2 regions of the Janibacter zhangyanbonis genome follow, and region 2 is predicted to be linked to the other one. Evidence: riboswitches for the same ligand, from Rfam matches in the RefSeq annotation. Region 2 holds a riboswitch; the other holds the start of a gene.
What was found. Region 2 has a riboswitch for thiamine pyrophosphate ahead of thiC (phosphomethylpyrimidine synthase ThiC). Riboswitches for the same ligand answer to the same signal wherever they lie in the genome.

Region 1 (11,660 bases), 1.1 Mb from region 2:
GCGCGTCGCCCACCCCGAGGCCGTGAGCGGTCTCGACGTCGACGCCCTGGCCCTGCCCGAGCAGGAGCCCGTCCGGCTGCCGGCCGGCGACGTGACCGCGCGGGTGACCTGGGACCTGCGCGGGCTCGGCGACGCCGAACCCCCGACGCTCCTGCTCGACATGACGACCCGCGAGGGGGATGCCCGCTCGGCGGAGATCGCGACCCTCGGGCCCAAGGGCACGGGCCAGGTCACGGTCGACTCCCCGCTCTTCTGCTCGGCGGGCTGCCGCCTCGCCGGCATCCGGGTCGGGACCTCGGGCGTCACCGGCAGCAGTGTGCGCGGCACGGTCACCGTCACCGACCTGTCCGTCGCCGGCCGCCCGCTGCCCGTGGGCAGCCAGAGCACGTGGGAGGACGAGAAGGCCGGTGACGGCACCGGCCTGACCCTCACGGCGAAGGGGAAGTCCCTCACCCTCGGGGTCGCAGCCGCCGACGGCGCCGACGTCGCCGCCCACGTCACCGACGTGCCGCGACCGGTGCCCGCGATCGTCTCGGGAGAGGTCGCGGAGAAGGGCGACACGGTGCAGGTGCTCGACGTCGCCGGCGGTCAGACCGACGTCGTCGCCGCCCAGCACGTCGCGGCGCTGCCGGCCGCGACCGACGCCGGGGTGCTCGTCTCCCTTCGCGCCCTGGCGCGGGTGACGGGCGAGCTCGACACCACCCGCACCGACCGCGAGCTGTGGCTCGCCGACGCGTCGCCGGGCACCCTCGAGCGGGCGCAGGAGGCGCTCGCCGACGAGGGCGTCGCCGTGCGCTCGGTGCGCACGACCGAGCAGGCCGACCGGGTCTTCGACCAGTCGGCGTCCGGGTGGGGGCTGCAGCTCGCGCTCATCGGTGGGGCGCTCGCCGTCGTCCTCGCGGCGCTCGTCCTGCTCATCCTCGCCGTCACCGGCTGGCGGGCTACCGTGCGCGACCTCGCCGCCCTGCGGGTCAGCGGTGTGGCGGCGAAGGACATCGGTCGCGCCCTGCGCACCGAGCACCTGACGAGCGTCGCCGTCGGCGTCCTGCTCGGCGCGCTGTGCGCGCTCGCCGGGTCGTGGATCGCGCTGCCGGCGCTGCCGCTCTTCACCTCGCGCGCAGCGGTGCCCGCACTCGACCACTCGCCCGCCTGGGTCGCGGTGCTCGCCGCGACGGTCGGGGTCGCCGTCGTCCTGCTCGTCGTCGCCCTGCTGCTCGCGGCCGGCGTGCGCCGTCGGGTCACCCTCTCGGCCGCGAGGGGGGAGCCGACGTGACCGGTCTGCCGGTGCGCACCCACGGGCTCGTGCACATCTACCGCACCGAGGGGCACGACGTCGCCGCCCTCTCGGGCGTCGACCTCACCGTCGCGGCGGGCGAGCGCATCGCGCTGCTCGGGCCGAGCGGTGCGGGCAAGTCGACGCTCCTCGCACTCTTCGGCGGCCTGCTGCGCCCGAGCGCCGGCCGCATCCACGTCGGCGACCACGAGCTGTCGGTGATGTCCGAGGCGCAGGTCGACGCCTTCCGCGCGCAGGAGGTCGGCATCGTCCTGCAGGGCGCCGCGCGCAACCACCTGCCGTGGCTGTCGGTGCGGGGCAACATCGACTTCGCCCAGCGCTCGGCCCGCCGCTCAGGGCGCACCGTGCCCGAGGTCGACGACCTGCTCGAGCTGCTCGGGCTCACCGACGTCGCCGACGCCCCGCTCGACGGGCTCACCCCGGGCGCCCTCCAGCTCGCCGCACTCGCGGTCGCGCTCGCCTCCGGGCCGGGGCTGCTCCTCGGCGACGAGCCGACGAGCCAGCTCGACCACGACTCCCGCGACGTCGTCCTCGAGGCCATGGCCGAGGTCGGGCGCACCCTCGGCACGACGATCGTCGTCGTCACCCACGACCCCGACGTGGCCGCAGCATTTCCCCGGACCGTGACGATCCGCGACGGGCGGGTCGGTGGCGAGGGGCGCAGCGGCGAGGAGTACTCCGTCGTCGCCGCCGACGGGTCGCTGCCGCTGCCCCCGCCGGCGCTCGACGCCTTCCCGCCCGGCACCCTCGTGCGCGTCCACCGGGCCGACGACGGCACCTGGCAGCTGATCACCGATGAGGAGGGCGCATGAGCCCGGGCAGCCCCGCCACGACGAACGCCCCGGACCGGACCGGAGGGGCCCTCGTCCTCGACGACGTGAGCGTGCGCTACGGAGAGATCATCGCGGTCGACGGCGCGAGTGCCACAGCCCGCCCGGGAGAGGTCACCGCCGTCACCGGTCACTCCGGGGCGGGCAAGACCTCGCTGCTGTGGGCGGTCGGCGGGCTGCTCGCGCCGGGGCAGGCGAGCGGCTCGATCACGCTGGGGGACACCGAGATCGGCGAGGAGGCGACCTCGCGCGCCGCCGGTGCCGTGCTCATCCCGCAGGGCAGCGCCCTCGCCGAGGCCCTCACCGCCCGCGACAACGTCGCGGTGCCACTCGTCGCAGCCGGTGTGCCCGGCGGGGACGCGCTCGCCCAGGCCGACCACGCGCTCGCCTCCGTCGGGCTCGACGAGCACGGCGACCACCTCGCCGAAGAGCTCTCCGGCGGTCAGCGGCAGCGCGTGGCCGTGGCTCGGGGACTGGCGCTGGCCTCCCTTCGCCTGGGGGCGGGGGCGGCGGTGCTGCTCGCCGACGAACCCACCTCCGAGCTCGACCACGACACCCGCGAGCGGGTCGTGGTGCTGCTCGAGGACCTCGCCCGCCGCGGCGCGACGGTGCTCCTGGCGACGCACGACCCCGAGGTCGCCGAGATCGCCCCCGCCCGCTGGCACCTCGACGACGGCCGCCTCACCCCGACCCCCTGACTCTGCAAGACCCTAGGGTTTTGCAGGGTTGGGGCCGGGCAACTCTGCAGGACCCTAGGGTTTTGCAGGGTTGGGGGGCCGGGCGAAGGGGGTGGCTCAGGCGGTGAGCAGGATCTTGCCGATGTGACCGCTCGCCTCGAGCTCGCGGTGGGCGTCGGCGGCGCGCTCGAGCGGGTAGGTGCCCTGGACGATCGGGCGCACGGCACCGTCCTCGACGAGCGGCCACACGTGCTCGCGGACCGCGGCGACGATCGCCGCCTTTTCCGCAGCGGGGCGGGCCCGCAGCGAGGTCGCGATGACCGCGGCGCGCTTGCTCAGCAGCTTGCCGAGGTCGAGCTCGCCCTTGCGGCCGCCCATGAGGCCGATGACGACGAGCCGGCCCGACGTCGCCAGCAGGTCGACATTGCGGGGCAGGTACTTGGCGCCCATGAGGTCGAGGACGACGTCGGCCCCGTGACCGTCGGTCGCCGCGCGCACCTCCTCGACGAAGTCCTGCTCTCGGTAGTTGACGAGGATCTGCGCGCCGAGGTCGCGGCAGACGTCGAGCTTGTCCTGCGAGCCGGCAGTCACCGCCACCCGCGCTCCGGCGGCCGTGGCGAGCTGGATCGCCATCGTGCCGATGCCCGACGACCCGCCGTGGACGAGGAAGACCTCGCCGGGCTGGAGGTTGGCCGTCATGAAGACGTTGGACCAGACCGTGCACGCGACCTCGGGCAACCCCGCGGCCTCGGTGAGGCTCACTCCCTTCGGCACGGGGAGGAGCTGTGCCGCAGGCACCCGGACCTGCTCCGCATAGCCGCCACCGTCGACGAGGGCGCAGACCTCGTCGCCCACGGACCAGCCCTCGACACCGGGACCGACCTCGCGGATCGTGCCCGAGACCTCGAGGCCCGGCAGTGGCGAGGCGCCCGCGGGCGGCGGGTAGTGCCCGAGCCGCTGCATGACGTCGGCGCGGTTGACCCCGGCGGCCACCATGTCGACGACGACGTCGCCCGGGCCGGCCGTGGGGGCCTCGACCTCGGTGACCTGCAGGACGTCGGCGTCACCGGGCTCGGTGATGGAGACGCCGCGCATCAGGAGACCTTGTCCAGCTCTCCCTGGACGGACTGCATGGCCTCGGGCAGGTGACCCGCGGACTTCTTGTAGAAGCTCGCCGCCTGGCGCGTGGCCATGGTGCGGGCCAGGCCCATCGCCAGACCGGCGAGGGCGGCGAAGGCGATGGCCTCGCCGATGGGGTTCTCGGGGTTGTTGGGGTCGATCGTCTCGCCCTTGCCGAGGCGCGACCACGCGATGGAGATGACCTTGTTGGCGACGATGCCGGCGATGATCGCCGAGCCGGTGCCCAGCACCTTCCAGACCATGTTGCCCACGAGACGTCCTTTCGTACACACACGCTGCGGAGGTGGCGACGGTCGCCGCCACCCGGTACGTCTCCAACCCTGCCACAGGACGGGCACGGCGGACCGCCCGTCCACCCGCGCGGCTATGCTGGCCGGGCACGACAGGGGAGCGCAGCAGCGCTGAGAGTGCGGGTGACCGCAGACCCTCGTACCTGATCCGGCTAGCACCGGCGTAGGGAGTCGAGTCTCAGGGAACGTCGTCGACGCACGGCCCGTGGCCGGGTGACGGCGCCCATCCCTCCCTGTGGAACCCACACAGGAGAAGCATCAGCATGACCACCACCAAGACGCCGGCCGCGTCCCGCGCCGGCACCGTCCTCGCGACCCGCCCCCTCATGGGCTGGCGCACCGTCGACCTGCTGACCGTCGCCTTCCTCGGCGTGGCCTTCGGCGTCGCCTACTGGGGCTACAACCTCGTCTACGCCGGGCCGCTCTCGGTCGTCGGCTCCGCCTTCCAGCCCGCGATGGGCCTCGTCGTCGGCTTCTGGTTCATCGCCGGCGTCGTCGGTGGGCTCGTCGTGCGCCGCCCCGGCGCGGCCGTCGCGTGCGAGCTCATCGCCGCGGTCGTCTCGGCGCTCTTCGGCAACCAGTGGGGCGCGACGACGATCCTCTCCGGCCTCGCGCAGGGCATCGGCGCCGAGCTCGCCTTCGCGATCTTCGCCTACAAGGCCTTCGGCCCGGCCGTCGCGCTGCTCGCCGGCGCCCTGTCCGCCCCGCTCGAGTGGGTCTACGAGATCGTCTGGTACTTCGCCGACTGGACCTGGACGTGGAAGCTCGCCTACCTGCCCCTCATGGTCGTCTCCGGCATCGTCATCGCCGGCCTCGGCGGCTGGGCCCTCACCCGGGCGCTCGCCGCGGCCGGTGCGCTCAACCCCTTCCCCCCGGGGCAGGAGCAGCTCGAGCGCAGGGCCGTCTGATCCCAGCGGTGTCGGAGGTCGAAGGGGGTGCCCGTGGCGCCGTCGAGGTCCACGGGCTGACCTGGCGTCCCGCAGGTCGGCGGGAGCCGGTCCTCACGGACGTCGACCTGAGCCTGCGGCCCGGCGAGCGGGTGCTGCTCGTGGGGCCGAGCGGGTCGGGCAAGTCGACCCTGCTCCGGGCCCTCGCCGGCCTGCTGCTCACCGTCGACTCCGGCGACCTCGCCGGTGAGGTCACCGTCGACGGCGTGGCGCCCGGCGAGCGGGCGGGTGCGGTCGGGCTCCTCCTCCAGGAACCCGGGTCGGGCACCGTGGCGGCGACGGTCGGTCGCGACGTGGCCTTCGGGCTGGAAAACATCGGCCGGCCCCCCGCCGAGATGCCGGCCGTCGTCGCGTCCTGCCTCGACGCCGTCGGCCTGGGACACCTGCCCCTCGACACCCCGACCCACGCCCTGTCGGGCGGCCAGACCCAGCGACTCGCGCTCGCCGGGGCCCTCGCCCTGCGACCGGGGCTGCTCCTGCTCGACGAGCCGACCGCGATGCTCGACGCCGACAGCGCCGCGCAGGTGCGCGATGCCGTCGTCACCGCGGCGGCCGGGCTGACGACGGTCGTCGTCGAGCACCGCCTCGAGCCCTGGCTCGAGCACGTCGACCGGGTGCTCGTGCTCGGCCGCGACGGGCGCATCCGCCACGACGGTGACCCGCGGAGGGTCCTCGCCGAGCACGGCGAGAGCCTGGCGGCCGACGGCATCTGGGTGCCGGGCGTGCCGGCTCCTGAGCCGCTCGACGTCGACCTCGGTCCCCTGGTCCGCCCTCCGGCGCCCGCACGCGGCGCACCCGCACCCGGCGCGCCGGTGCTCACCGCCGAGCCGCTGCGGGTCGAGCGGCGGCGCAACCACCTCGACGGGCGCAGCGAGCTGACGACCGCGCTCGTCACGCAGGCCCCGCTGACCGTCGCCGCGGGCCGGGCCACGGCGCTCGTCGGACCCAGCGGTGGGGGCAAGAGCACGTGGCTGGCCACGATGGCTGGACTGGTGCCCCCTTCGTCGGGGCGGGTGGTGGTCGGCGACGACGCGGGAGCCGATGCTCCCGAGGTGGCGGACCTGCCGGCCGACGAGGTGGCGCAGCTGCTCGGCTGGGTGCCGCAGTGGAGCTCGAGCGCGCTGCTCGCTCGCACGGTCCTCGACGAGGTCCTGCTCACCGGCCGCACCCTCGGCACGGCCGACGAGGACGCGGCCCGGCACCTGCTCGACGTGCTCGGCCTGGCGCACCTCGAGCGCGCCGACCCGCAGACCCTCTCGGGTGGGGAGCAGCGTCGTCTCGCCGTCGCCGCGGCCCTCGCGCACGGCCCGGCTGCCGTCCTCGCCGACGAGCCGACCGTCGGCCAGGACCGAGGCACCTGGGCGGCCGTCGCCGGCCTGCTCGCTGCGCACCGTGCCCGGGGTGGCGGCGTCGTCGCCGCCACCCACGACCCCGACCTCGTGGCCCTCGTCGACGAGGTCCGCGCGGTCCGGCGCCCTCCGGCCGACCCGCCCCCGCCGGCTCCTCGTGCGGTGCTCTCCGCGTGCGGGCCGCTCTCGCTCTTCGCCGCGGCCGTCGTCCCGATGGTCGCCGCGGTCCTCTCGCCGGGCTGGCAGGTCTCGCTCGTCGTCCTCGCCCTGCTCGCCGTCGGCGCCGTCGTCGGCCTGTCGACGCTGCCCGGCACCGGACCAGGCTGGACCACCGCGCGTCGCTGGCGGGGGCTGGCCCTGCGGCTCGTGCCTGCCCTCGTCGGCGCCCTCGGCGTGGGCTGGTCGACGTGGCTGCTCGGCACCCACGACGTCGAGGTCGCCGTCTCGGCGGCGCTGCGGCTGCTCGTCATCGTCGTGCCGTCGGCGATCCTGCTCGGTTTCGTCGACCCGGACGACTTCGCCGACCACCTCGGTCAGCGGCTGCACCTGCCCGCCCGACCGGTCGTCGCGCTGGGCGCCGCCCTGCAGCGGGTCCAGTCCTTCGGGGCGGCGTGGTCCGAGGTGGGCTGGGCGCGGCGGCTGCGGGGCCAGGGCGTGACCTGGCGCCGGCCGGCCGGGGTCGTGGCGCACCTGTGGGCGTCGACCTTCGGCATGCTGCTGCGCTCGCTCGGCATGGCCGCGACACTCGCCGTCGCGATGGACGCGCGAGGCTTCGCCTCGGCCGGTCGGCGCACCTGGGCGGAGCCTGCGCCCTGGCGACGGGCGGACACGCTCGTCGTGCTCGCCTCGCTCGTCACCGTCGTCGTGGTGCTGCTCGCGCGCCGGTGACGACCGGTCAGCAGTGCCCCTTGACCTCCTGGGTCCACGAGACCATCCACGAGTCGGGGTTTGGGTAGCTGCGGTTGCTCACGTGGAACTTCATCGGCCGCGGCCCCCGGCCCTTAGAGCCGGCGACCGTGCCGCCACTCTCCTTGACGAGGCTCGTCGCGCTCTCGTCGAGGCAGGCGCGCATCTCGACGAAGGGGGAGATCGCCACGCCGTTCTTCGGCTTCGGCTCGAGCTCGATCTTCGTCACCTGGAGCTCGCCGACGATCTCGGTCCTGCCCTCGCGGCGCTGACCCTTGATGTCGAGACGCCCGGCCTCCGCGATGAGCGCGGAGGAGGCGCGCCCCTCGGCGAAGCCGATGGATGCCGTGCTCCGATAGCTCTCGGGCGAGGCGAGGATCGTGTTGCGCCCGTCGACCCACTGGACGACGCGGGTGCGGGCCCCCTCGGTGGCTGCCTCGTCGGGGTCGGTCGTCGTGGTCTGGCGCTGGTCGACGAGGTCGGGGGTGAGCCCGCCGTCGTCGTCACCGCCGCAGGCGGCGAGGGCGAGCGCCACGACCGCGGCGAGGGCGATCGGGGTGATCCGGGAGGCTCGGGTCACTTGTTGACCACCTGGTTCTCCCCGATGCGCACATACAGCGACTGGTTGAACTCGATGTTCTGCTCGCCGGGGCCGTTGGCGTCGACATAGGTGATGTGCCAGTAGGTCGTGACGTTGACGCGGTACTTGCCTGGCTTCTTGTACTTGTGGCCGCACTCGGGGGTGCGGTCGCGCATCCACGGGGCGAAGGGCGGGCTCTTCTGGCAGACGACCGTCGAGCCGTCACCCATCTGCCACTTCACGTGGGTCACGCCGGCCTTGACCCAGTAGGGCGTGCCCTCGGCCTCGGCCTCGATCGGTCCCCACTGCGTCTTCCACATCGTCCGGGGCCACATCCACACCCACAGGCCGACAGGGGCCATGCGCGAGCCGGTCTCGTCCTGGCCGTCCGCGATGGGGTTGGGCGCCAGGCCGGGGTACATCGCCCGGAACTTGGTGCCGACTGCGGTCTCGAGGTCGGCGATGAGGTCGTCGGGGTTGCTCGTGTTCGGCGGGGTCACGGACCAGAAGGGGTCCTTGAGGATGAGTGTCGTGCCGTCGGAGTCGAAGCCCGTGCACTGGTAGAGCTTGCCCTTGGGCCGCCACTCCGGGTCGTCCGGCGTGGGCTGGTCGGAGGCCTCGATGATGTAGCACTGTCGCTCGTTGCTCCACGACCCGGCGACCGGGTTGTCGCACGCCACACCTTCGTAGTCGGGCGCGCCGAGGTTGCACGGGGGCCGCTTCGGGCCGTCGCTGCCGCCGCCCTTGCCGTCGCCCTTCTCCCCGCCGAAGACGATCCGGCAGCGGGCGCTGAGGTTGAAGTTCTCGCAGATGTCGGCCTCGCTGCGCGGCGCCGTGGCGAGCGAGGCGACGAGCACGAGCGCCGTCACGCCGAGTACGGCGACGACGCGCTCCCACGGGAGCAGTCGGGTCAGGGTCGTCATCGGCGGGCCTCCATCAGACGGCGTGGTGGGTGGTCGTCGGGGTCTGCGACGCGGTGAGCTCCGGCAGGCTCGCGAGCAGGTCGCGGGATGCGGGCTCGAGGTCGCGGTCGGCGAGTCGGCCGCAGTCGGCGAGGCCGACCGCAGCAGCGTCGCGGGCGTCGGCGTCGCCGAGCTCGTGGGTGGCGAGGACCTGCAGGCGCCACAGGGCCTCGACACCGGGCTCGACGGTCAGGCCGACGACCGTCGCGTCGTAGGCCGCGGCCCAGCGCCCCTCCATGAGGCGGCGGCGGGCGAGCTCGGTGGCGGCGGTGGTGATCGCGAAGATCATCTGCGCGCGCAGGGCCTGCGCCCACACGTAGTGGCGGGGGTGGACCCCGGCGAAGGGGCGCCCGCGCACCAGGCCGAGGGCCTGCTCGAGGTGCTCGGTGCCGGCGTGCGAGGGGTCGGCGGGCACGAGGCCCTGCCAGAGCCGCCAGTCGCTCGTGATGCCGCGGGCCGCGTCGAGGCCACCGGCCGGGGTCTCCTCCGGCCCGAGCCACGCGCCGAGCCCGGCGAGCGAACGGTCACGCACGCGGGAGTGGTCGTGCATCGCGCGGTTGGGCCACATCGCGTCGTCGATCTCGGTGGCGGTGGCGTGCGGGTGCGTGCTGACGTAGGCCGCGAGCTCGGTGAGGCGCATGCGGTGGGCTGCGGCGACCTCGCCGACGTTGTCGATGTCGACCGGGCCGAGCAGGCGCAGCACGGGCTCGTCGGTGGGCGCGGCGAGCTCGCGCACCCGCTCGGGGAAGGCGATGACCGGCGGCAGCGGCGTGCCCGGCGTCGGGGTGATCTGGTTGGAGAGCCACCCGGGTGTCGTGCCGAGCGAGGTGAGGTCGAGACCGGCGGTGCGGCGCACGGTCGCGACGTCCTCCCCGGGCTCGAAGGGGGTCTGCCCCGCCGGGGTGTTGACCGGCGTGTTCCAGCGGACCGGTGTGGGGTTGGTCGCCTCGTCGGCCACCTGCGAACGACGGATCGTGGGCGCGTCGTCGACGAGGTCGTCGGCCGGGTCGAGGGTGACCTCGGCGGCGGTCGGGACCCCTGCGAGCGCTGCCGCGTCGGGCTCGCCCGCGGCGGGTGCCCACACGTCCTCGGCCGGGGCGAGCAGGTCGAAGAGGAAGCCGATGCGGGCGGCGTCGGCGCTCGTCAGCCGCTCCGGCCGCACCTGCAGGTAGGCGGGGGAGAGGACCGCGGCGTCGGTGTCGTCGGCAATCGTCAGGGCATCGGCGCCGTCGGCGACCGAGCTCGCGGCGTGGGCGAGCGCGACGCGCGGAGAGGAGGCGACCGCCTTGTCGAGGCGCCGCCGGTCGCGGGCGTCGAGCTCGCCGCTGACGACGATGACCTCACGGGCGGTCGGGTCGATCTGCACCTGCACCGAGAGGGTGTAGGCCGCCATGTCGGGCACCGAGCGCACCCGCGGGGAGTCGATCGCCCGGGTGAGCTCGGGGTGCCCGCCGATGACGGTCACGGTCGTCGCGTCGGCCCAGGGGGCGGAGGCGAGCGAGAGGGTCATCGCCGCGAGGGTGTCGCGGGTGCGGGCCGGGTCGCCCACGACGGCGAAGGTGCGCACGTCGGCGAGGTTGACGAGCACGTGCGCCTCCTCGTCGTCCTGCCCGATGGCGACGAGGGCGGGGAAGGGGGCCGGCTCGGTGACGAGCATCTGCGGGTCGAGCGTCATGGCGCGGTCCACGGCGAGGGTCCACAGTCGCGGGTCGGCGGTGGAGGTCCAGGGCGCGGGCAGGCGCATCGGGTCGGCGAGCTGGACGTCGAGCTGCTGGCGACCGATGCGCACCGAGCGCAGACCGGGCAGCGCGCGGCCGGCCTCACGGGCGGCGACGGAGATGTGCCGCAGGGCGATGTCGACGGTGTCGACCGTGTGGACGTCGGCGACGAGCGCGAGCTCGCGCTCGAGGTCGGTGACCGCCTCGTCGGTGGGGCGGGTCAGGCGGGCAGCGCGTCGGCGGCGGGCCCGCTCGACGAGGGTCAGCAGGCCGGCGGCGGTGATGCCGGACAGCCCGAGGACCGTGCTGCCCCACTCGTCGGCCGGGTCGCCGACGAGCACCGGGTCGGCGGAGCCCTCCTCGGCGCTCGCGGTCGATGCGGCTGCCCCGGCGGTGCCGGAAGCCGCCCCGGAGACGGCCGGGGTCTGCGCGCTGGCCGGCTGGTCGGCGGGAGCCTGGTCCGCGGGGGTCGTGCCGAAGGGGGTGGACGCCCCGTGCGCGGCGTCGGCCGCGGTCTGGGGGGTGCCGAGAGTGGCGCTCGGGGAGTCGGCGGCGGTCTCGTCGCCCGGCAGCTGCAGCTGCCAGCCGGGCCGGATGAGGTCGGGGTCGGTGAGCCGGTCGCCGTCGGGCTGCTCGGCGGAGCCGGTCTCGGCGACGATCTCGGTGTAGCGGCTGCCGTCGCCGAGCTCGTCCTCGGCGATCTCCCACAGGGTGTCGCCCTGCTCGACGGTGTGAGTACCGCCGGGGCCGGCGTCGGCGGAGTCATCGGCGCCGGTGGCGTCGCCCGGCAGCTGGAGCTGCTGGCCGGGTGCGATCCAGTGCGAGGCCGGGATCGAGTCGCGGTTGAGGTCGAGGATCTCGGTGTAGCGGGTGCCGTCCCCGAGGCGCTGCTCGGCGATCGACCACAGGCTCTCGCCCTGGGCGACCTCGTGGGTGAGCGTGGGGGCGTCCTGCCGGTCGGCGCCCG
Region 2 (11,660 bases):
GAGTCACCCCCAGTTCGTCAGACCCTGACGGTCGTGGGAGCCCCCCGGCCACACGGCCCGCACGATGCCGGCCGCGGCGAGCGCCTTGCGGCACCCCGGGCACGGAGGGTCGGTGATGTAGGCCGTCGCGCCCTTGGTGTCCCGGGTCGCGAAGAGCAGCGCGTTGACCTCCGCGTGGATCGCGATGCAGAAGCCCTCGGTGCCCGGCCGGTCGTAGTCACCCAGACCGGGCACGGCGTCGTAGCCGAGCCGGCCACGGGGACAGGCGCCCTCGAGGCAGTCGGGCTCGCCGGGGGCCGCGCCGTTGTAGCCCGTCGCGATGATCCGGTGGTCGATCGTCAGCACGGCACCGACGCGGCGGCGGGTGCACTTGGCGCGGGCGGCGACGGCCGTGGCGATGCCGAGGAAGTAGTCGTCCCAGCTCGGCACGCTGGTGGTGGGGGTCTCGTCGGGCACGGACCGATCCTAGGCAGACCGGGCCCGCGTGATAGACCGCTGGGGTGACGAGCCACGAGACGACGCGACGGACTCCCCCCTTCGGACCCGGGCTCGCGCTCCTCGGCGTGGCACTCATCTCGATCAACCTGCGCCCCGGGGCCACCTCCATCGGGCCGCTCCTGGCGGAGGTGCGCGCCGCCCTGGAGATCGGCCCGACCCTCGCCGGTGTCGTCACGGCGCTGCCGGGCTTCGCCTTCGCCGTCGCCGGTGGCGGTGCCGTCGCCCTGGCCCGACGCGTCGGGGTCTCCGCGGGCATCGCACTCGGCGTCGCCGCGGTCGTCGTCACGCTGCTGGCCCGCGTGCTCACCGACTCCTCCGGCGTCTTCCTCGTGCTCACCGCGGTCGGACTCGCCGGCATGGGGCTGGGCAATGTGCTCGTCCCCGCGTGGATCAAGGCGCACTCCACCGACGGCGGGGTGCGGCTCATGACGATCTACTCGATGGGGCTGACCGTCGGCGGCACCCTCGGGCCGCTGCTCGCCGCCCCGGTCGCCGCCGTCGCCCCCGGCCAGTGGCGCGGAGCGCTCGGCATGTGGGGGCTCGTCGCCCTGCTCGCTCTCGTCCCATGGGTCGTCATCGCCCTGCGCGACCGGGTCCACCGCCGCGCCGCGGGCGAGACCCCGACGTCGCGGATCTGGCACTCCCCCACCGCGATCGCGCTCACCATGCTCTTCGGCGTGCAGTCGACCAATGCCTACGTGCAGTTCGGCTGGCTGCCGCAGATCTACCGCGACGCGGGACTGTCGGCCGCGACCGCCGGCCTGCTCACCTCGGTGCTCGCCGCGCTCGGCATCTTCGGCGGGTTGCTCATGCCGACCGTCATCGCCCGCAGCCGCGACCTGTCCGCGTGGATGATCGGCTTCGGGACGCTCGCCGTCGCCGGCTACCTCGGTCTGCTCCTCGCGCCGGCGACCGTGCCGTGGCTGTGGGCGGTGCTGCTCGGTCTGTCGGGCTTCGCCTTCCCCACCGCCATCGCCCTCATCGCGGCCCGCACGCACAATCCCCACGTGACGGCCCAGCTCTCGGGCTTCGTCCAGCCGGTCGGCTACCTGCTCGCGGGCATCGGCCCCTTCGCCGTCGGTCTCCTGCACGAGCTGACCGGCGGCTGGACCGTGGTGCTCCTGCTGCTCATGACGACCGGTGTCGGCATCACCCTCGCCGGCCTGCGCGTCGCTCGCCCGGTGCTCGTCGACGACGAGATCGGCGTCAGCTCTCCCACGCCCTGAGGCACGCGGCGGCAGCGGCCCCCGGGTCGGCGGCGCCCATCACCTCGCGCACGACCGCGACGCCGGCGACACCCGTGCGGGAGAGGGGCGCGACGTCGGCGAGCGTGACGTCCCCGATGGCGACGACGGGCAGCTGCGTCGCCGCGATCCGAAGGGGGTAGCCCGCCAGCCCGATCGGCGGACGGCCCACGTCCTTCGTCGGCGTGGGACGGAAGGGCCCGCTGCCCAGGTAGTCCGGACGGTGCGCACCGGTGCGCGCGTCGGCCTCACGGACGTGGTCGAGGGTGCCGGCGGTCAGCCCGACGAGCGCGTCGGCGCCGAGGAGGGCGCGCGCCTCGCCGACGGACAGGTCGGCCTGGCCGAGGTGCACCCCGTGGACCGGGGCGCCCCGTCGGCGGGCTGCGTGGGCGACGTCGGCGCGGTCGTTGACGAGCACGCGCGTGTCCGGGGCGACGTCGGCCACGGCGGACGCGACGTCGAGGACGAGCTCGAGCAGCTCGCCGGCGAGCAGGTGCTTGGCCCGCACCTGCACGACCCCCGCTCCGGCCGCAGCGGCGGCTGCCGCGGCCCGCACGGTCGCCGGCCCGTCGCCCGAGGTGACGAGGTAGAGGCGCCAGTCGATCACGGCCACGCGAGGTCCACCTCCGCGGCGACCTCGTCGCCGGTCACCGCGTCGAGCGCGTCGAGGAGCCCGATCCTGAAACTCCCCGGCCCGGTCGCGCGCACCCGGTCGGAGGCCACGGTGAGCAGCGCCGTGGCCGCGACCGCTGCGACGAAGGGGGTGGCCCCCGGCAGGTGCGCCGCGGTGAGCGCCCCGAGGAGGCAGCCGGTGCCGCTGACCCGGGTCAGTAGCGGTGAGCCGGAGGCGATCCGGGCCACGCGCTCGCCGTCGGTGACGAGGTCGACCGCGCCGGAGACCGCGACGACGCAGCCGGCGCGGCGGGCGAGCGTCGTCGCGGGGACGGCCGCGGCGTCGGGCCCGAGGGTGCTGTCGGCGCCCCGTCCCCCGCCGCTGCCGCCCGCGAGGGTGAGGACCTCGGAGGCATTGCCGCGCACCACCGTCGGGCCGAGCGCCAGCAGCTCGTGGGCGAGCGGGGTGCGCACCGGGGCCAGCCCGACCGCGGTCGGGTCGAGCACCCACGGCACCCCGTGGGTGGCGGCAGCACGCGCGGTCGGCAGCAGGCCGGCCATGCCGTCGCCGCTCAGCGAGCCGAGATTGACGAGCAGGGCGTCGGCGACGCCGACGAGGGTGGGCGCCTCCTGCTCGCTCTCGGTGAGCATCGGCCGGGCCCCCGCGGCGAGCAGACCGTCGGCGACGAGAGCGCGGGTCACCGAGCCGGTCGCCCCGTGGACGAGCGGCGCCGAGGCGCGCACGGCGTCGACCGCCGCGGCGATCTCCGCCCGGTGGTCGCGAGCCCGCGCGACGCCGATCATGCGAGCGCCCCTGCGGCAGAAGGGGCCTCGGGCCGCTGCGCGACGAGCTCGACGTCACGGTCGAGATCGGGGCCGGCGAGGCGGGGGCCGAGCGCCCCGCACCCGGCGACGAGCAGACCACCCACGACCAGGACGGCGGCGACCGATCCGTCACGGCCCAGCACGGACTGCAGCTCCGGCAGCCACCACGGCCACAGCGCCGGGACGACGATCGACAGCGAGTAGGCCGTGCCGTAGCCGGTGGAGCGCACGTGCGCCGGGAATCGCTCGCACAGGTAGGCCCCGACCGGCCCATAGCCGCACACCGTGACGACCTGGAGCAGCGCGACGCCGACGACGGCCGGCACGACCTGCGTCGCCATCGTGCCCGCCCACAGGAGCGGGGCGACGACCGCGGCGCCCAGCCCCCACCCGACGAAGAAGCGTCGCCGCCCGAGGAGGGTCGACCAGTGGCCGGTGAGCGACATGACGAGCGCCTGGGCGACCGACGCGATGCCCATGACGAGCGCGACCTCTCCCCCATCGGACCCCGGGTCCGCCGAGAGCCGGCCGGTCGCGTGGATGACGACCATGTTGGTCATGAGCCACAGCCCGCTCATCAGGCCGAAGATCTGCCAGAAGGCACCGGCGAAGGCGCCACCGAGGACCGCGCGCAGACCGAGGGAGGCGGGGGCCCTCCCTTCGTCGGCCTGCTCGCGCTGCCGTACGACCTGCGGTGCGTCGGCGACGCGCGCGGAGTAGTAGGCCAGGAGAGCCAGGCTCGCGAGGCCGCCGCAGACGAAGGCGAGCCGCCACCCCCACTCCGCGTAGGCCTGCGGCCCGAGCGCGGCGAGCAGGCCCGCGGTGGCGAAGGCGATCGTCGACTGCGCCCACGGCGCCATCGACATGATGAGCCCGGAGACGAGGCCGCGGCGTCGCGGCACCGACCACTCCATCGCGAGCGGGATGGCCGAGGTGTACTCCCCGGCGAGGAAGACCCCGCCGACGAACCGCAGCACGACCACCGCCGCGATCGCCAGGGCGCCGATGCTCTCGTGCGTCGGCACCGCGGCGATCGCGAGGCTGCACGCCGCGGTGCCGGCGATCGCCACCTGGGTCGTGCGGGTGCGCCCGGCCCGGTCGGCGATGCGGCCGAAGACCATCGCGCCGATCGGCCGACCGAGGAGCGTCGCGACGATGACGACGGCGCCCGCGGTGACGCCCGCGTGCGGGCCGGCGAGGGTCGCCAGCGCCGGGGCGAGCGCGACGACGGGCAGGAAGATGTTGATCTGGTCGACGTAGTTGCCGACGATGCCGGCGCGTACGGCGGCGCGGCCGGTCGGCGGCAGCCCGGGCACGAGGCTCACCGGGTCGCCTCGTCGCGCACGTAGACGCTCGAGCCGAGCTCGACGAACTGACGCGACTTCGCCGCCATGCCCGCCTCGGCGATGGCCTGCTGCGCCGCACCGGACCCGTAGGCGTCGCGGATGTCCTGGCTGATCCGCATGGAGCAGAACTTCGGTCCGCACATCGAGCAGAAGTGCGCGGTCTTCGCCGGCTCCGCCGGCAGGGTCTCGTCGTGGAAGGCCATCGCGCGCGGCGGGTCGAGGGCGAGCGCGAACTGGTCGTGCCAGCGGAACTCGAAGCGCGCCCGGCTGAGCGCGTCGTCGCGCTCACGTGCCCGCGGATGCCCCTTGGCCAGGTCGGCGGCGTGCGCGGCGATCTTGTAGGTGACCACCCCGGTGCGCACGTCGTCGCGGTCGGGCAGGCCGAGGTGCTCCTTGGGCGTGACGTAGCAGAGCATCGCCGTGCCGTGGCGGGCGATCTCGGTCGCGCCGATCGCCGAGGTGATGTGGTCGTAGCCGGGCGCGATGTCGGTGACGAGCGGGCCGAGCGTGTAGAAGGGCGCCCCGTGGCACCACTCCTGCTCGAGGTCGACGTTGTCCTTGACGAGGTGGAGCGGCACGTGGCCCGGGCCCTCGACCATGACCTGCACGTCGTGCTCCCAGGCCCGCAGGGTCAGCTCGCCCAGGGTGCGCAGCTCGGCGAGCTGCGCCTCGTCGTTGGCGTCGGCGACCGACCCCGGCCGCAGCCCGTCGCCGAGCGAGAAGGCGACGTCGTAGCGGGCGAAGATCTCGCACAGCTCGTCGAAGTGCGTCCAGAGGAAGGACTCCTCGTGGTGGGCCAGGCACCAGCCGGCCATGATCGACCCACCCCGGGAGACGATGCCGGTGACCCGCTCGGCCGTCAGCGGCACGAAGGCGAGCCGCACCCCGGCGTGGATCGTCATGTAGTCGACGCCCTGCTCGCACTGCTCGATGACGGTGTCGCGGAAGATCTCCCAGGTGAGCTCCTCCGCCTTCCCGTCCACCTTTTCGAGGGCTTGGTAGATCGGCACGGTGCCGATCGGCACGGGGCTGTTGCGGATGATCCACTCGCGCGTCGTGTGGATGTCGTCGCCGGTCGACAGGTCCATGACCGTGTCGGCACCCCAGCGGGTGGCCCAGGTGAGCTTGTCGACCTCCTCGGCGATCGACGAGGTGACGGCCGAGCTGCCGATGTTGGCGTTGATCTTCGTGAGGAAGGCGCGGCCGATGACCATCGGCTCGGACTCCGGGTGGTTGACGTTGGCCGGGATGATCGCCCGGCCGGCGGCGACCTCGTCGCGGACGAGCTCGGGCGAGCAGCCTTCTCGCAGTGCGGCGCTGCGCATCTCCGCGGTGATCTCGCCGCGCTTGGCGTAGTGCAGCTGGGTCACCGTGCTGCCGGCCACGGCACGAAGGGGGCGACGCGCCGGGCCCTGCCACGCCGCCGCAGCAGCACCGCGCCGCTGCGCCGCACGGCCGTCATCGGCGAGGTGACGGGGTCTCCCTTCGTAGGGCTCGACGTCACCGCGACCGGTGATCCACGCACCCCGGTGGTCGGGCAGGCCGACCTCCGGGTCGGCACCGGGCCCGCTGGTGCGGTAGACGTGGACGTCCTCGTTGGGGGTGCCGTCGGGGCTGTCGGCCAGGGAGATCGCGGTGACCGCGACCCTGATCGACGGGTCGTGGGGGTCGACGACCTCTTCGCGACGGTGCTGGGGGTGGAGCTCTGACTCGACGGGTGTGCGCACGCGGGCGCCTCCTCTTCCTTCGCCGGCATGATCCGGACAGGTTCAGACGGTCCGGACGGCAGCAGTCCGATCTCAGCCCGTGCCCGGGCTCCCGCGGGGGTACCCCGATCCAACCACACGCCGTCGGTGCCCCGCCGGGCACCGTTACGGTGCGACCATGACCGCCCTCCCGCGACCGCCGGTCGCCCTGTCCGTCGCCGGCTCCGACCCGTCGGGCGGTGCCGGGGTCCAGGCCGACCTGAAGACCTTCAGTGCCCTGGGCGCCTACGGCACCTGCGTCATCACGGCCCTGACGGCGCAGTCGACGCGGGGCGTGACGCTCGTGCACGAGGTGCCCGTCGACGTCGTGCGCGCCCAGGTCGAGACGCTCGTCGAGGACGTGCGCATCGACGTCGTCAAGGTCGGGATGCTCGCCTCCGCGGAGCTCGTCGAGACCGTGCACGAGCTGCTGACGAGCGAACCCCTCGCGACCACGCCGGTCGTCCTCGATCCCGTCATGGTCTCGACCTCGGGGTCGCGCCTGCTCGCCCCCGAGGCCGTCGACGCCGTGCGCGCGCTGCTCCCCCGCGCCGACGTCATCACCCCCAACGTGCCCGAGGCCGCCGTCCTCCTCGACGCGTCCCCGGCCGGCAGCGAGGAGGACCTGCCGGAGCAGGCCGGGCGGCTGCGCGCGCTCGGTGCCCGCCGGGTGCTGCTCAAGGGTGGCCACCTCGACGGCCCGGAGGCCGTGGACCTCTGGCACGACGACGACGGAGCCGTGCCGCTGCGCGGGCCGCGGATCGCGACGACGGCGACGCACGGCACCGGCTGCACGCTCAGCTCGGCGGTCGCCGCCCTTCGCCCCCGGCACGAGCGGTGGCTGCCGGCCGTGCGGGAGGCGCGCGACTGGCTCACCGAGGCCCTGCGGCACGGGGAGTCACTCGGGATCGGGTCCGGCGCCGGGCCGGTGCACCACTTCCACGAGCAGCGGCGGTGGCAGCACCCGTGACCATCTGCTGACCACACCTTTACCATCCCCCGACGCGCGAGGAAGATGTCCCCCATGTCGGGGAAGGGCATCGACGAGTACGCGACGGTCGTCAGGCTCGTCACGGGGGTCGCTGGCGCCTCCGAGCACGTCGACGCCCGGCTGGCGCGGATGAGCGACCTGCTCGTCGACCTGCTCTCCTCACCGACCGGGCTCATGGTCCACGGGGCCCCTGACGGCTTCGAGATCCGCGCCGTGGGCAGCGCCGCGACACCGGCGGCCCGCGCCCGGATGAGCGACGAGCTGCGCATCACGGGTGGCCCCGACCCGCTGCTCGACCCGATCCGTGCCGGAGACCTCGAGCCGACGACCGCCGGCCTCGCCTACGGCGGCCAGGCCGCGTGGCAGGCCTCCGGCAAGTGCCGCGGCAGCCTCGAGATCTGGGGCATCGACCAGGTCGCCGCCCTGCCCGTGCGGTCCGGGACCGAGTTCGTCGCCTTCCTCGTCGGGCGCCGCGGGCAGGACTACGGCGAGCGCGACCTCGCGCTGCTCACCGCGGTGCAGCCCGTCGTCGCCGGGCTCGTGCGTCTGCTCGAGCCGGAGCACCTGGCGCCGCCCACCCTGCGCGTCGCCCAGCTGACCCAGCGGGAGCACGAGGTCCTCTGCCTGCTGGCCGCCGGCCACAAGGCCGCGACCATTGCCCGTCACGCCGGCTGCTCCGAGCGCACCGTCCACCGCCATCTCGCCCACATCTACGCCAAGCTCGGCGTCACCGACCGGCTGAGCGCCGTCGTCAAGGCGCAGCGGATCGGTCTGCTCGCGACCGGCTGAGGGCGAGCCACGACCGGCTGGTCCGGGGCCACGGCCGGCCGCCACCACGACTCGGCCGGGCCCTCCCCCTGTGGGTAGAACTGCCAATAGCGGCGCCCGGCGCAGCAGGAGTGTGCTGGGTCCGAGGCCGCCGCAGCGGAGCGGCGGCCCGGGAGAGGAGCAGACATGTCACACCACATCCTGCGTCGGGCGGCGACCACGACGGCAGCCGCGGCGGCCCTCGGCCTGGCGACGGCCAGCATGGCCTCGGCCCACCACTGCTACAAGGTCGACTGGAACGAGCGTGCCTACGCCCAGCTCTCGCAGGGCGGCACCCCGTGGATGTCGCTGACCACGCTCGGCGGCATGATCATCGCCGAGGACATCGGCATGCCGGAGTGCGCCGGCTACGCCTCCGTCGCGATCGACCACTGGATGGCCGAGACCGGCGCGACCTCGGTGCCGCTCATCCACTCGAAGGCGACCGTGGGTGGTGGCGCGCTCCACAACAACCCGCAGGGCAGGACGCCCACGGCGATCACCTTCCTCGGCGAGGCCGACTTCCCCATCCTCGACGAGGGGCTCGGCATGGCGATCGCGCGGTGCCAGGCGGACCAGGCGAGCTGAGCCGCTGGCACCGCCGTCAGGCCCCGACGTCGTGCAGGTGGTGCTCCACGTCATGGAGCAGGTAGCGGCTCAGGCCGGCGATCGTGAAGGGCGCGCCGTCACCCCGGGTGCCGGCGCGCTCCCACGCCTCACCGCGCACGCGGTCGAGGACGGCGACGGTGCGCTCGGTCTCCTCGGCGATCTGGCGCGCCACGACCTGCGGGTCACTGGCCCAGAACTCCTGGCGCACCGCCTCGGCCTCCCCGTCGTAGCTCGCGAAGGGGGCGCCCTCCAGGGCGAGCACGGCGCCCACCCGCTCGCCGAGGACCCGGACGAGGTCGCGCGCGTGGCAGGCGTACTCGAGGGGTGACCACACCCCCGGGGCCGGCCGTTCGCCCACCCCCGGACGCTGCAGGGCCGCGGCCCAGCGGGGCACGACGGCGAGGAGCCGGGCACTCGTCGTGGCCGGGTCGTGCGGGACGTAGCCGCACTCGTCGCACCCGTCGTCGACGACGAAGGTCCAGTCACGGGTGTCGTGGTCGGCGGGTGGAGGCGTGGCGCTCATGCGTCCAGCCTAGGGTCGGGGGCATGACGTCCTGGCTGCTGCTCGCCGCCGCCATCGCCTGCGAGGTCGCGGCCACCCTGAGCCTCAAGGCGGCGCTCGACCGGCCGGTGCTCTACGTCGTCGTCGTGACCGGGTACGCCCTGTCCTTCGGCCTGCTCGCCGTCGTGCTCCGGCGGGGCATGCCGCTGGGCATCGCCTACGGGATCTGGTCGGCCTGTGGTGTCGCCCTGACCACCGTCCTGTCGACCCTGCTGCTCGGCGAGGCCTTCACCCCCCTCATGGGGCTCGGCGTCGTGCTCGTCATCGGAGGCGTCCTGCTCGTGGAGACGGGCGCCCCGAGCGCGACGACAGCGCCCGAGGAGCCGCGATGACCGCCTGGGTGTGGCTGGTCGTCGCCGTGGCGGCCGAGGTCGCCGGGACGCTGTCGCTGCGCACGGCGGTGCACACCGACCGTCGGTGGTACGCCGCGGTGGCCCTCGGCTACGTCACGGCCTTCGCCGCGCTGTCGACGAGCCTCGCGCGCGGCATGCCCCTCGGCGTCGCCTACGGGACCTGGGCCGCGGCCGGGGTCGCGCTGACCGCCATCGGCTCGCGCGTGCTCTTCGGCGAGGTCCTCACCCGACGGATGGTCGCCGGGATCGGCCTGATCATGGTCGGTGTGCTGCTGCTCGAGCTCGGCGGCGGGCACTGACCGAGCGCACGTGGCCGGGCCGGTGCAGGTCAGCCGAAGAGCGCGGCGAGCCGGTCGAGGGACGAGCGCAGGTTGGCCTCGGTCGTGTTGCGCGCCCGCTCGAAGCGCGACTCGTCGGTCAGCTCACGCCAGTCGTAGGTGTGGGTCACCTCGGTGCCGCCGTCGTCGGTCGGGGTCAGCTCCCACCCCCACTGGTGGCCGAAGGGGGCCTGCCCCTGCGCCGCCGGACGCCAGGCGATGCGACGCCCCTCCTCGAAGTCCACGACGTGGTTGTAGCGATCGTTGCCCGAGGTCGTCGTCGTCATGAAGACGTCGCCGACCGCGTGGACCCGCTGGCCGGGTGCGGACGCGCCGAGGTTGTCGTTGCCGTCCCACGCGAGCTGGCGCGCGGGGTCGGCGATCTCCTCGAAGACCGCCTCGGGCGCGGCGGGGATGGTGGTGGAGGCGGTCACGACCTTGGTCTCGTCCATGGCACCCACCCTAGGAGCGCGCGGCCAGGCGGGCTCGGGAGGAGACCTCGTCAGCCATGCGGCACGACGGGCACGACCTGCCGCAGGGCCTCGACGTCGGGCTGGTGCACCCCGAAGCCGAGCGCCGCGACCCGCTTGCCGGTCGGGACGTGGAGCAGGTTCTTGCCGTCGAGGACGAGGTCACGGGGCTCGGTGAGGGGGAACCGGCGCAGGGTCATGCCCAGGGGGTTGCACATGCGCACCTCGTGCGGCTCGATCCGCAGCATCGGGTTGACGAGCTGGAGGATGCCGAGAGCGGTGAGCACGACGCCCGCCGCGACGGTGACCCAGGCCGAGGTCAGCAGGGACACGAGCGCGATGAGCACGCCCAGTGCGACGAAGGTGATACCCATGGGACGGCTGTGGCGGATGGTCAGCGGCTGCATGGCCGCACCCTAGTCGGCGACCTCGATGACGAGCTTGCCGCGGGCGGCGCCGGACTGGCTGGCCGCGAAGGCCTGCGGCACGTCCTCCAGCGCGAACGTCCGGTCGACGTCGACCCGCAACCGGCCGGCTGCGACCTCGTCGAGCAGGTCGGCGAGCCGTGCGCCGTCAGGTCGCACCCACACCCAGCGGCCGCCGTGCTCCTCGACGCCGGGGTCGGTGATCGAGGCGAGGCGTCCGCCGTCACGCAGCACCGCCCGGCTGACGTCGAGGACGCCGCCGACGAGGTCCGCGACCGCGTCGAAGCCCTCGGGCGCCACCTCGCGCAGCCGCTCCTCGAGCCCGTCGCCGTACTCCACCGGCGTCACGCCGATGTCGCGCAGCTTGTCGTGGTTGGCCGTCGACGCGGTGCCGACGACCGTGGCCCCGGCGGCGATCGCCAGCTGGGCGGCGGCGAAGCCGACGCCACCGGAGGCGGCGTGGACGAGGAGGGTGTCCCCCTTCGTCACGGCCAGGGTCTCGAGGACACGAAGGGCGGTGAGCCCGGCGAGCGGAAGCGCCGCGGCGACGTCGTCGGTGACCTCGTCGGGAACGGCCGCGACGTCGTCGACACGCACGGTGACGTACTCGGCGAAGGTGCCGGCGGACAGGACCTGCTTGCGGGCGTAGGCGGCGACCCGGTCACCGGGGGCGAACTCCGGGGTGTCGGGGCCGACGGCGTCGACGACCCCGGCGACGTCCCAGCCCGGGATGACCGGGAAGTCCGCGGCGAGCATCGGGTCGAGGCCGCCGGACATGAGCTTCCAGTCGACGGGGTTGACCCCGGCCCGGGTGACCCGGATGCGGACCTCGCTCGGCCCGACCTTCGGGACCGGC

Region 1: linked by a shared signal. The riboswitch ahead of ACQBJO_RS15670 (ECF transporter S component) and the one ahead of thiC (phosphomethylpyrimidine synthase ThiC) in region 2 are both predicted to bind thiamine pyrophosphate.

Annotation. Positions count from the first base shown of each region.
Region 1 is NZ_CP191481.1:3,172,565-3,184,224, reverse strand. Features, by position in the region: gene ACQBJO_RS15695 (FtsX-like permease family protein) at 1-1,273, shown strand, start outside; gene ACQBJO_RS15690 (ABC transporter ATP-binding protein) at 1,270-2,106, shown strand; gene ACQBJO_RS15685 (ABC transporter ATP-binding protein) at 2,103-2,822, shown strand; gene ACQBJO_RS15680 (NAD(P)H-quinone oxidoreductase) at 2,919-3,896, opposite strand; gene ACQBJO_RS15675 (DUF4235 domain-containing protein) at 3,896-4,183, opposite strand; TPP riboswitch at 4,316-4,418, shown strand; gene ACQBJO_RS15670 (ECF transporter S component) at 4,495-5,139, shown strand; gene ACQBJO_RS15665 (ATP-binding cassette domain-containing protein) at 5,148-7,415, shown strand; gene ACQBJO_RS15660 (hypothetical protein) at 7,423-8,013, opposite strand; gene ACQBJO_RS15655 (hypothetical protein) at 8,010-8,936, opposite strand; gene ACQBJO_RS15650 (LysM peptidoglycan-binding domain-containing protein) at 8,950-11,660, opposite strand, start outside.
Region 2 is NZ_CP191481.1:718,651-730,310, reverse strand. Features, by position in the region: gene ACQBJO_RS03705 (deoxycytidylate deaminase) at 4-456, opposite strand; gene ACQBJO_RS03700 (MFS transporter) at 501-1,724, shown strand; gene ACQBJO_RS03695 (thiamine phosphate synthase) at 1,705-2,355, opposite strand; gene thiM (hydroxyethylthiazole kinase) at 2,346-3,158, opposite strand; gene ACQBJO_RS03685 (MFS transporter) at 3,155-4,504, opposite strand; gene thiC (phosphomethylpyrimidine synthase ThiC) at 4,501-6,252, opposite strand; TPP riboswitch at 6,250-6,357, opposite strand; gene thiD (bifunctional hydroxymethylpyrimidine kinase/phosphomethylpyrimidine kinase) at 6,410-7,240, shown strand; gene ACQBJO_RS03670 (helix-turn-helix transcriptional regulator) at 7,295-8,050, shown strand; gene ACQBJO_RS03665 (hypothetical protein) at 8,216-8,656, shown strand; gene ACQBJO_RS03660 (DinB family protein) at 8,673-9,200, opposite strand; gene ACQBJO_RS03655 (DMT family transporter) at 9,224-9,571, shown strand; gene ACQBJO_RS03650 (DMT family transporter) at 9,568-9,891, shown strand; gene ACQBJO_RS03645 (SRPBCC family protein) at 9,921-10,361, opposite strand; gene ACQBJO_RS03640 (hypothetical protein) at 10,412-10,786, opposite strand; gene ACQBJO_RS03635 (NADP-dependent oxidoreductase) at 10,796-11,660, opposite strand, start outside.